3 regions of the Cupriavidus sp. 22TCCZM04-2 genome follow, and region 3 is predicted to be linked to each of the others. Evidence: predicted binding sites of a transcription regulator. Region 3 holds the regulator's gene; each other region holds the start of a gene.
The links. The regulator sigma-54, encoded in region 3, starts transcription at its own class of promoters, with help from an activator protein. The targets are predictions, from matches to a motif close to TGGCANGNAANCTGCTTT.

Region 1 (3,278 bases), on a different contig from region 3:
GGCGAGCTGGGCCTTCAGTTCGACGCGGCGGAACGGGTTGATGCTGAAATTCTGGATGGTGTCCGAGAAGATCTTGTTATTGCCGATCACCGTCAGCACGTTGTCCGGCGTGTCTAGCGTCGTGGCGAACAGGCCGATCTCGCGCACCGTGCCGGTGACCCCGCCGATGGTCACGAAATCCCCGACCTTGAACGGTCGCAGCACGACCAGGAACGCGCCGGCCGCGAAGTTGGCCATCAGGCCCGACCAGGCCATGCCGATGGCCACGCCGGCTGCGGCAATCAATGCCGCGAAGGTCGTGGTCTGGATGCCGAAGTAGCCCAGGATGCCGATCACCAGGACCACATTCAGCGCGACCGTTACGATCGAGCCGACGTAGCGCAGCAGGGTCGGATCCACCTGCTGCTTGCCCAGCCCGCCCTGGACCATGCGCACCACCACGTGGATCAGCCAGCGGCCGATGATCCAGAAGGCCAGCGCGGCCAGGATCTTGACCCCGAACTCCGTGGCATAGGCAATCACCACGATCCTCAACTTTTCCAACGTTGACGCATCCATCGGCATTCCCCTGGTCGATTGGCCGGCAAAGGGCCGGCACCAAACGAAGAACTGCGAAGACTGGCTGGCAAATCTTGCACGCTGGCGCGTCGCAAGATGACGGGCACGGCAATTATTGCCATGCCGTCCGGGGAAGTTCAAGAAAAGAATTGTCAGGAACGGCGCCTGCGCGCGCGTTCCTGCGGCGGGCTTACCAGTTGGTTTCGCGCTCTGGCGTGGCCGAGATGCGATGCAGCGTCAGGTCGGCGCCGTTGAATTCGGCTTCCGCATCGAGGCGGATGCCGACCAGCTTCCTCAGGGTGCCATAGACGATAGTGCCGCCCGCCAGGGCGATCACGATGCCGAGCAGCGTACCGATCAGCTGCGCGCCCAGCGAAACACCACCGATCCCGCCCAGCGCGTGCTGGCCGAAGATGCCGGCCGCAATGCCGCCCCAGGCGCCGCACAGCCCATGCAGCGGCCACACGCCGAGGACATCATCGATGTGCCATTTGTTTTGCGCGAGCGTGAACAGGTGGACGAACAGCACACCGGCCACTGCGCCGGTGATCAGCGCGCCGAGCGGATGCATCAGGTCGGAACCCGCGCAGACGGCGACCAGGCCTGCCAGCGGGCCGTTGTAGGCAAAGCCCGGGTCGTTGCGGCCGGCCCACCAGGCGGCCAGCGTGCCGCCGGCCATGGCCATCAATGAATTGATGGCGACCAGCCCGCTGATCTTGTCCACGGTCTGGGCGCTCATGACATTGAAGCCGAACCAGCCTACCGCGAGCACCCATGCACCGAGTGCCAGGAACGGAATGTTCGACGGCGGGTGCGCGCTGATGCGGCCATCCTTCTGGTAACGGCCGCGGCGCGCGCCGAGCAGCAGTACCGCGGGCAGGGCGATCCAGCCGCCGACCGCATGGACCACGACCGAGCCGGCGAAATCATGGAACGGGGCGCCGGTCAGGCTGGTGATCCAGTCCTGGATGCCGAAACGATGGTTCCAGGCAATGCCTTCGAAGAACGGGTAGACAAAGCCCACCAGGACAAAGGTCGCGACCAGTTGCGGATTGAAACGCGAACGTTCCGCAATGCCGCCCGAGATAATCGCGGGAATGGCCGCGGCAAAGGTCGCCAGGAAAAAGAACTTGACCAGTTCGTAGCCGCTCTTTTGCGCCAGCGTATCGGCGCCTGCCATGAACTGCACGCCGTAGGCGACGGTATAGCCGATAAAGAAATAGGCAATGGTGGAAACCGCGAAGTCCACCAGGATCTTCACCAGCGCGTTGACCTGGTTCTTCTTGCGCACCGTGCCCAATTCCAGGAAAGCGAAGCCGGCGTGCATGGCCAGCACCATGATTGCGCCAAGCAGGATAAACATGGCGTCGGTGCCAGTCTTCCAATTGTCCATAGGTCCCTCATGCTCAAAATGGGAGCATGGGTATGCAAAAACCATTCCAGAACTGGCCGCATACTGGTGCCATTTGCACCGCCATGGTGGAATCCGCACCGGATATCCGCAGGGGCGGCCCGGATTCCAGGGGGCGAGGTGGTGCAGATCTTCGATAACGAAAGGAGCCAGATCGTCCGTGCGCGCCAGAATGATGCAGCCGGCAGGGGCTTTTATGAACCTTGACGGTGCATTGCACCATAGCGGTGAATGATGGGTGCTGCACCACGATGCCTTGCTAGGGGGCGACAGGCCGGAACCGCCCGCTTGCGCTCCAGTCCGAAATAACGCAGAGAAAGACGCCGGAACAGAGCGGGAAATCGCCCGCTAACCGGCCTCAAGCAAGGATTTCCGGGTTTTTTCGTTGCATTGGTGCCACTGGGGATTGCCCAAGGCGCGAAGGGCAGATTAGACTGCGCCGATCGATGCAATGCCTGCTGGCAGATACATCGGTGACGACGACCAACAAGGGAAATCAGCCATGAATAAAGGTGAACTGGTATCGGCCATCGCCGCGGAAGCAGAACTGAGCAACGCCGCAGCCGAGCGTGCGCTCAACGCAGCGCTGGACAGTATCAAGAAGGCAGTGGCAAAGGGTGATTCGGTAACGCTGGTGGGTTTTGGCAGCTTCAGCTCGGGTAAACGCGCCGCACGCACGGGCCGCAACCCGCGCACGGGCGAAACGATCAAGATTCCGGCCGCGAAGACCGTCAAGTTTTCTGCTGGACAAGGTTTCAAGGACGCCGTGAACAAGAAGAAGTAAGCGGTTTGCGTCCGGAGTAGCGAGAGAGCGGCCTGTCGGGCCGCTTTTTTATTGGCCGCGCGCGTGGCGCTCCGGCCATATCAGGCGCCTGCCCAGGCCACATCAGCCCCGGCGCCCCCGAGCGCCGGTTTACGGGTTACACTGCCGCGCCTCGGCCCCCGCAACTTGCACCACCATCATGAACGACCAGTCCCACCAGCTTTCCATGACCGTGCTGATGACGCCGGACATGGCCAATTTCTCCGGCAACGTGCACGGCGGCACCATCCTGAAGTACCTGGACATGGTGGCCTATGCCTGCGCCAGCCGCTACGCCGGCCGGTACGTGGTCACGCTGTCGGTGGATCAGGTGGTGTTCCGCCAGCCCATCCACGTCGGCGAGCTGGTGACCTTCCTGGCCGCGGTGAACTTCACCGGGCGCAGCTCCATGGAAATCGGCATCAAGGTGGTGACCGAGAATATCCGCAGCAAGCTGGTGCGCCACACCAACAGCTGCTATTTCACGATGGTGGCGGTCGACGACAA
Region 2 (3,278 bases), 190 kb from region 3:
TATGCCGGCATCGGCAGCGTGGCGCGACGCTCGCGGGTGGCATATTCACGCGCCTCGGCGCGCCGGTAGTCCTGCCACATCGTGGCGAGCACGATCACGCTGACCGCGGCGAAACCCGCCAGCAATCCTAGCGACAGCCAGCGCGGCATGTGCCATCGCCCGAAACCGCGCGGTTCGAGCCAGCCCAGCATGAAGCAGAACGGCAGGAAGAAGTACAGGTAGTGCAGCGGATACTCGAGCATCGAATGCGCGCAAAGCATGGCCAGCCATGTCAGGACGACGACGGTTTGCGCTCGTTCGTCGTTATTTGCCTGGATCAGCCGGACACGCACCACGCGCCACAACCATCCCGCCAACGCAATGGCCACGCCAGCGGTCCCGACAATTCCAGTCTTGGCCAGCAGGTCGAGTATGGCGTTGTGGGAATGCAGGGCCATCTCGACCTTCACGCCGACCTGCGGCAACTGCTGGAACTGGGCCCAGCCGAATTCGCCCCAGCCTACGCCTAGCCATGGGTGGGAGCGGAACATTGCCCACGCGTGGGTCCATAACGCACTGCGCGCGGACATCTGATCCGGGGCCTCGAATTGCGCAATTGTGTCGAACAGGCGCCAGTCGAAGGCGTGGCCGGCTGCCTTGATTGCCGGCTGCAGCACCAGCAGCACTGCGACCATGGCAACGGCCGCAACCAGTTGGCCGACGGGCCGGCGCATGGGATCGATATCGCGGCGCGTACCGCATGCAAGCCACGCGGCGATGACGGCGTACAGCGCGGCAAGACCCACGTGCAGAACGCCGGTGCGTGAACCTGACAGGACGATACCGCTTTCCAGCAAGACCACGGCTACCAGCCACATCGGGAAGCGAAGCTTGCCGCGTGATGCTAGCCATGTTGCAGCGACCAATGCCATGCCTTCTACCGTGGCCTGATGGTTAGGCTGGTTGAGGTTGCCCCAGAGGCGGCGGTTGTCGTCGTAGAAGTACGACGAGACCAGGCCGAAGCTACGGGATTCCAGGTGGAAAAGCTGTACCCATTGTGACAGGGTGCCGAGGAGGCCGGCGAGGAGGAAGGCAGTGGCGAGGGCGTCTGTCACTACTCGACGATTGTCCGTCGAAGTAGATGCGCCGTAACGATAGGCCGTCAGCATGACGACCGCGCCGAATGCGAGAGTGAGTTGCGTCGCGAAACGGCTGCCAGTCAGGTCAGTGACGCCGTAGGCAGTTTGGATTGCGCCAAGGGCGAACAACCAGACGGGAAGGCACGCGATCCGGGGGACATTGGCGTCGTTGTGTGACTTGGACTGGATCGTCGATACCGCGAGCGCGCCGGCAAGCAGAAGAAAACATGCAGCGGCTACCCACTCGCCGTATAGGGTCGCCAGCGGCAGCGTATGCCGGGAAACCAGCAGGGGAAAAACAATCGAGAGGACAACTAAGAGCGCCGGAATGGCGGTCCTGGACTGCGGCATGCGGCGCCTTGTTGGGGAAAAGGCGGATGATAGCTTGGCAGGTGGGCAAAGAAAAAGCGCCCGGAGGCGCTTTTTCCGCGAAATACTGCTATCAGATGCCCGTCTGACTCCGCGTACAACCTCCGCCAGTTGCGCCCGTCCAAGTCACGGCCGCCGGGGTAAGCCCCGGGGTCAACGTTACGGTGCAACCTGAGTTGGTCAGCTGGCCTGCGCTCGCGATGTTAATAACGCCGGCAGCATAAGTTACCGTGCCGTTGGCGGGCGTCGGCATAGCTGTGAAGTTACCGCCCGCAGCAGTGGCCAAGTTCGCAGTGGTGTCGCAAGGGGCAATTGCCGGTGCACCCGGGGCCGCTGCGGTAGGAAGGGCGTTGTTCTGGACACACTCCGCAATGGCTTGCTTCAGCGCAGCAACCGAGGTGATATTGTCCGACCACCGGCTACGCGTCACATAATCCTGATACTGCGGAATCGCAATCGCCGCCAGAATACCGATGATCGCCACAACGATCATCAGTTCGATCAGCGTAAAGCCCTTCTGGACACGGCGGCCCAGCTTCTTGATTTGTTGAACCCGTTGCATGAGATGACCCCTCGAAGAGATTTTAGGTTAATGCACTGCACGTCTTCGATTTGTGAAGTGCGGGGAGGATAGAGCAGGTACTGTGCCAGGCACCAATACCCACGAACAGGGGGTCAAGCGACAAATTTCGTCACGTAGCAAACGTGCACCCGTGTCTTAGTACCAAAAATTGTCAGTAGTCTGCCAATGTCTCATGCCAGATCGACAAAATGTGCGATAACTCACATAAGGTAGTTCCGCATTTCCGTTTCTCCATCAGCAGAAAGGGCAGCCACCCGGGCTGCCCTTTGCTTTGAGGCGTCGAAAACGCTTCGTCAGGCCGTCTGTGCCGCCCGGCGGCCCATCAGCTTGCCGACAACCACCACCAGGATCGCGCCGGCCGCGCCGAACACCAGATGGGCATGCGGCACATTGACTTCGAACCAGGCGGCATCGACCGGATCACTCACGAGCATTTCACCGGCCAGGTAGCCCAGCAACGCCGCACCCAGCACGATGATGATCGGGAAACGCTCCATCACCTTGAGCAGGATGGTGCTGCCGAACACGATCAGCGGGATCGACAGGCCCAGGCCCAGGATCAGCAGCATCAGCTGGCTGCCCTCGGGGCCCTTCTGGGCCGCGGCGGCCACGGCCACCACGTTGTCCAGCGACATCACCAGGTCGGCAATCAGGATGGTACGGATGGCCGCCCAGATATTGTCCTTGGCGTCGTGGCCCTCTTCGTCATCGTCGCTGTTGAGCAGTTGCACGCCGATATAGACGAGCAGCACCGCGCCGATGATCTTCAGGTAAGGCAGGCTCAGCAGCTTGACGGCTGCCACGGTCAGCACCACGCGCATGATGATGGCGGCGGCGCTGCCCCAGAAAATGGCCTTCTTCTGTTGCGCGGGCGGCAGGTTGCGCGAGGCGAGCGCGATAACCACCGCGTTGTCGCCGGACAGGACGATGTTGGTCAGGATGATCGATCCCAACGCAATCCAGAACGTGGTGGAAGACAGCAGTTCCACGGCAAGGCTCCTCGAGGTTTCTATCTATGTGTCCGACCCCGCCCGATTGCGGCAGTTTCGGATGTCTGAGAAAACAGACATGTATATCGTGCGAACCTTTCGATTCGATTTCAATTCACGGGCGAACTTCTCGGGAAATACCCTAGGAAGCGCTTCGCCACAATGACATTGCCCCCGCACTTGGCGGGGGCAACCCCGCTCCGGCCAGGCCGGAGCGGT
Region 3 (3,278 bases):
CGTAGCCTGTTCCGGCACCAGCAAGAAGATCAGCAGCGAGACGGGCTTGCCATCCGGCGATTCGAACGGGATCGGCTCGGCCAGCCGCATGAAGGCAGCCAGCGGTTGCTTCAGCCCCTTGATGCGCCCGTGCGGAATGGCCACGCCCGCGCCCAGACCGGTCGAACCCAGGGACTCGCGCGCGAACAGGTTGTCGGTCACGGTCGCCCGCGCCACGCCATGGTTGTTCTCGAATAGGAGCCCGGCTTGCTCGAATACACGCTTCTTGCTGGTGACGCTGACGTCGAGATTAATGTTGCCGGGTGGCAGCAGTTTGGCCAAACGATTCATGGGCGATGCGAGGATTTCAGTTAGCAGGCAGATCGGACTGCTCAGCCCGGAAACGAAGTGGGGCCGGGTTGCGGCCACGCCATGGCTTACCAAGCGTTCGGCCATTATAGAGCAGCGTCTCCCCTGTTCTTGTGCAATGCAGCGCCCTGTATGGCCTGGTCCGTGCTGGCGCCGCCACACCTGGGTACGGTGCTCGCGCCGGAGTCGCTACGCGCTATGTCTTGGAGAGCATACACCGTGCTGCGCCAGTTGCGAACACTTGTGTCCAGGACACGCGCAAGGCCAGGGCTACAGATGCAAAAAAGCCGCGCTACATGGCGCGGCTTGCTTTATCAGTCCTGTTTTCAGTGCCCAGCCTTGCGACTGGCAGGCTTGATTATTGCTGCTGTAGTTGAGCCTCGGCCATCTGGTACTTGACCGCTTCACGGTCGTGGCCTTGCACGCGATCCTTGTAGCGAATCACCTGGCGGTCCAGCTTGTCGACGAGTGCGTCGATGGCCGCATACAGGTCTTCGTGATGGGCTTCCACAAAAATGTCCTTGCCCCGAAGGTGCAAATTGATTTCCGCGTACTGACGCCTGTCCTTTTCCTTGTGATTGTCGACTGAGAGTAGCACGCTGACGCCAATGACTTGATCGAAATGCCTGACGATACGCTCCAGCTTCGTTTCCACGTACTCACGCAGCGGAGGCGTGATGTCCAGGTGGTGTCCACTGATCTTGAAGTTCATAGCGCTTCTCCTTCTGAAAGAGCTGCACCAGGCAGGCGGTGCAACTCGGCTACAAAGTCTTGCGGAGATTGACAGCAGGGATCTTCAGGGCTTCGCGATACTTGGCGACGGTACGGCGCGCGACAACGAAGCCTTGTTCACCCAGCAATTCGGCAATTCGGCTGTCGGAAAGAGGACTCCTCGGGTCTTCGGCTCCTATAAGTTGCTTGATCAAGGCGCGGATCGCCGTTGAAGAAGCCGCCCCACCGGTTTCGGTGGAAACGTGGCTGCCAAAAAAGTACTTCAGTTCGAAAGTACCCATCGGCGTTGCCATGTATTTATTGGTCGTCACCCGGGATATGGTTGACTCGTGTAATCCCAGTGTATCGGCAATCTCCCGCAAAACCAAGGGGCGCATCGCGATTTCCCCGTGCGTGAAGAAGTTCTTCTGACGCTCGACAATCGCCTGCGAAACTCGCAGGATCGTGTCGAACCTTTGCTGGATATTCTTGATCAGCCAGCGCGCTTCCTGCAGCTTTTGCTGCAGCCCCGCGGCACCGGATTCACCCTTGGCGCCGCGCAGGATCTGCGCGTACATGTCGTTGATGCGCAGGCGCGGCATCACATCCGGATTGAGCTGCGCGATCCAGCCGCCGCCGCTCTTGCGCACGAATACGTCAGGCACCACGAAGTCCGCTTCGGGGCGGCTGTATGCGTGGCCTGGGTAGGGCGCGAGCGAGCGGATCAGTTCATGCGCGGCCTTGAGCGCCGCTTCATCCACCTGCAGTGCTTTTTTCAGGCGCGTGTAATCGCGTACGGCAAGCAGTTCAAGGTGATGGTTGACGATCGAGAGCGCCAGTTCGCGCTGCGGATGCTGCAGCCGGCGCAGCTGCAGGCTCAGGCATTCGGCCGCGTTGCGCGCGCCCACGCCGGGCGGGTCGAAGCTTTGCAGCAGCGTGAGGATCGCCTGCAGTTCGTCGACCTCGAATTCGAGTTCCTCGGGCAACTCGGAGCAAATCTCGTCGAGCGACGCGCTCAGGTAGCCATCGTCGTCGAGCGATTCGATCAGGAAGATCGCCAGGCCCTTGTCGCGAGTCGAGATCTTCAGCGGCGCGAGCTGCTCCATCAGGTGTTCGCGCAGGGTGGGTTCGGCGTCGCGCAGCTGCATGGGCGTCTTCTCGTCGTCCTCGCCCTGCGGGCGCCGCGCGAAATCGTCCAGGCTCCAGTCGCTGCCGTAATCCTCGCTACCGCTGTCGCTATAGCTCTCATCCTCGCTGCCCGGGCTGCTGGGGTTCGCGTCGCTGTTGCCCTGCGGTTCGGCCGGTGCGGGCGCGGGTGCGCTCTGCAGGTTGACCGAGCCATCGGCCGCCACGCGCAGCGGGCTGTCGATCCAGTCGTTTTCGCGCTCCAGCAGCGGGTTTTCCGTCAAGGCCTGCTCGACTTCCTGCTGCAGCTCAAGCGTAGAAAGTTGCAGCAGCCGGATCGACTGCTGCAGTTGCGGCGTGAGTGCCAGATGTTGGGAGAGACGGAGCTGTAGCGACGGTTTCATGCGACCTATTCTATGCGCATCCAACCGATGTTGGAACGGAAATTGCTATCGCTGATGCTGCCTGATCGTCTCTGCCAAGCCCACCTGCCGCCCCCGGCTTCACATGCGGAAGTTCTCGCCCAGGTAGACGCGGCGCACCGACTCGTTGGCGATGATTTCGTCGGGCTGGCCCGATGCGAGTACGGTGCCTTCGCTGATGATGTACGCGTGGTCGCAGATGCCAAGCGTCTCGCGCACGTTGTGGTCGGTGATCAGTACGCCGATGTTGCGTGCCTTCAGGAAGCTGACGATGCGCTGGATTTCGCCGACGGCGATCGGATCCACGCCGGCGAACGGTTCATCAAGCAGGATGAAGCGCGGCGAGGACGCCAGCGCGCGGGCGATTTCCACGCGGCGGCGCTCGCCGCCCGACAGCGACAGCGCGGGGTTGTTGCGCAGGTGGGCGATCTGCAGGTCGTCCAGCAGCGTATCGAGGCGGCTGTCGATCTCGGCCTTAGGCAGCGGCTTGCCGTTGACCAGCTGCAGCTCCAGCACCGCGCGGATGTTCTCTTCCACATTGAGCTTGCGGAACACCGACGCTTCCTGCGGCAGGTAGGACAGGCCCATGCGCGCGCGCTCGTGGATGGCCAGGCCGCTTATGTGCTGGCCGTCGAGCACGATATCGCCCTCGTCCAGCGCGACGAGGCCCAC

Region 1: AC3FKG_RS14580 (ammonium transporter) is a predicted target of sigma-54. The motif match lies at 1,983-2,000, and genes of this name have one in related genera.
Region 2: AC3FKG_RS08160 (pilin) is a predicted target of sigma-54. The motif match lies at 2,120-2,137, and genes of this name have one in related genera.

The regions. Positions count from the first base shown of each region.
Region 1 covers NZ_JBYOJS010000008.1:182,002-185,279, reverse strand. Annotated here, with positions in the region: gene AC3FKG_RS14585 (mechanosensitive ion channel family protein) at 1-558, opposite strand, end outside; gene AC3FKG_RS14580 (ammonium transporter) at 749-1,951, opposite strand; gene AC3FKG_RS14575 (HU family DNA-binding protein) at 2,472-2,753, shown strand; gene AC3FKG_RS14570 (acyl-CoA thioesterase) at 2,932-3,278, shown strand, end outside.
Region 2 covers NZ_JBYOJS010000004.1:57,164-60,441, forward strand. Annotated here, with positions in the region: gene AC3FKG_RS08155 (PglL family O-oligosaccharyltransferase) at 1-1,469, opposite strand, end outside; gene AC3FKG_RS08160 (pilin) at 1,561-2,049, opposite strand; gene AC3FKG_RS08165 (TerC family protein) at 2,364-3,059, opposite strand.
Region 3 covers NZ_JBYOJS010000004.1:245,002-248,279, reverse strand. Annotated here, with positions in the region: gene AC3FKG_RS09060 (PTS sugar transporter subunit IIA) at 1-330, opposite strand, end outside; gene hpf (ribosome hibernation-promoting factor, HPF/YfiA family) at 707-1,060, opposite strand; gene AC3FKG_RS09050 (RNA polymerase factor sigma-54) at 1,110-2,588, opposite strand; gene lptB (LPS export ABC transporter ATP-binding protein) at 2,688-3,278, opposite strand, start outside.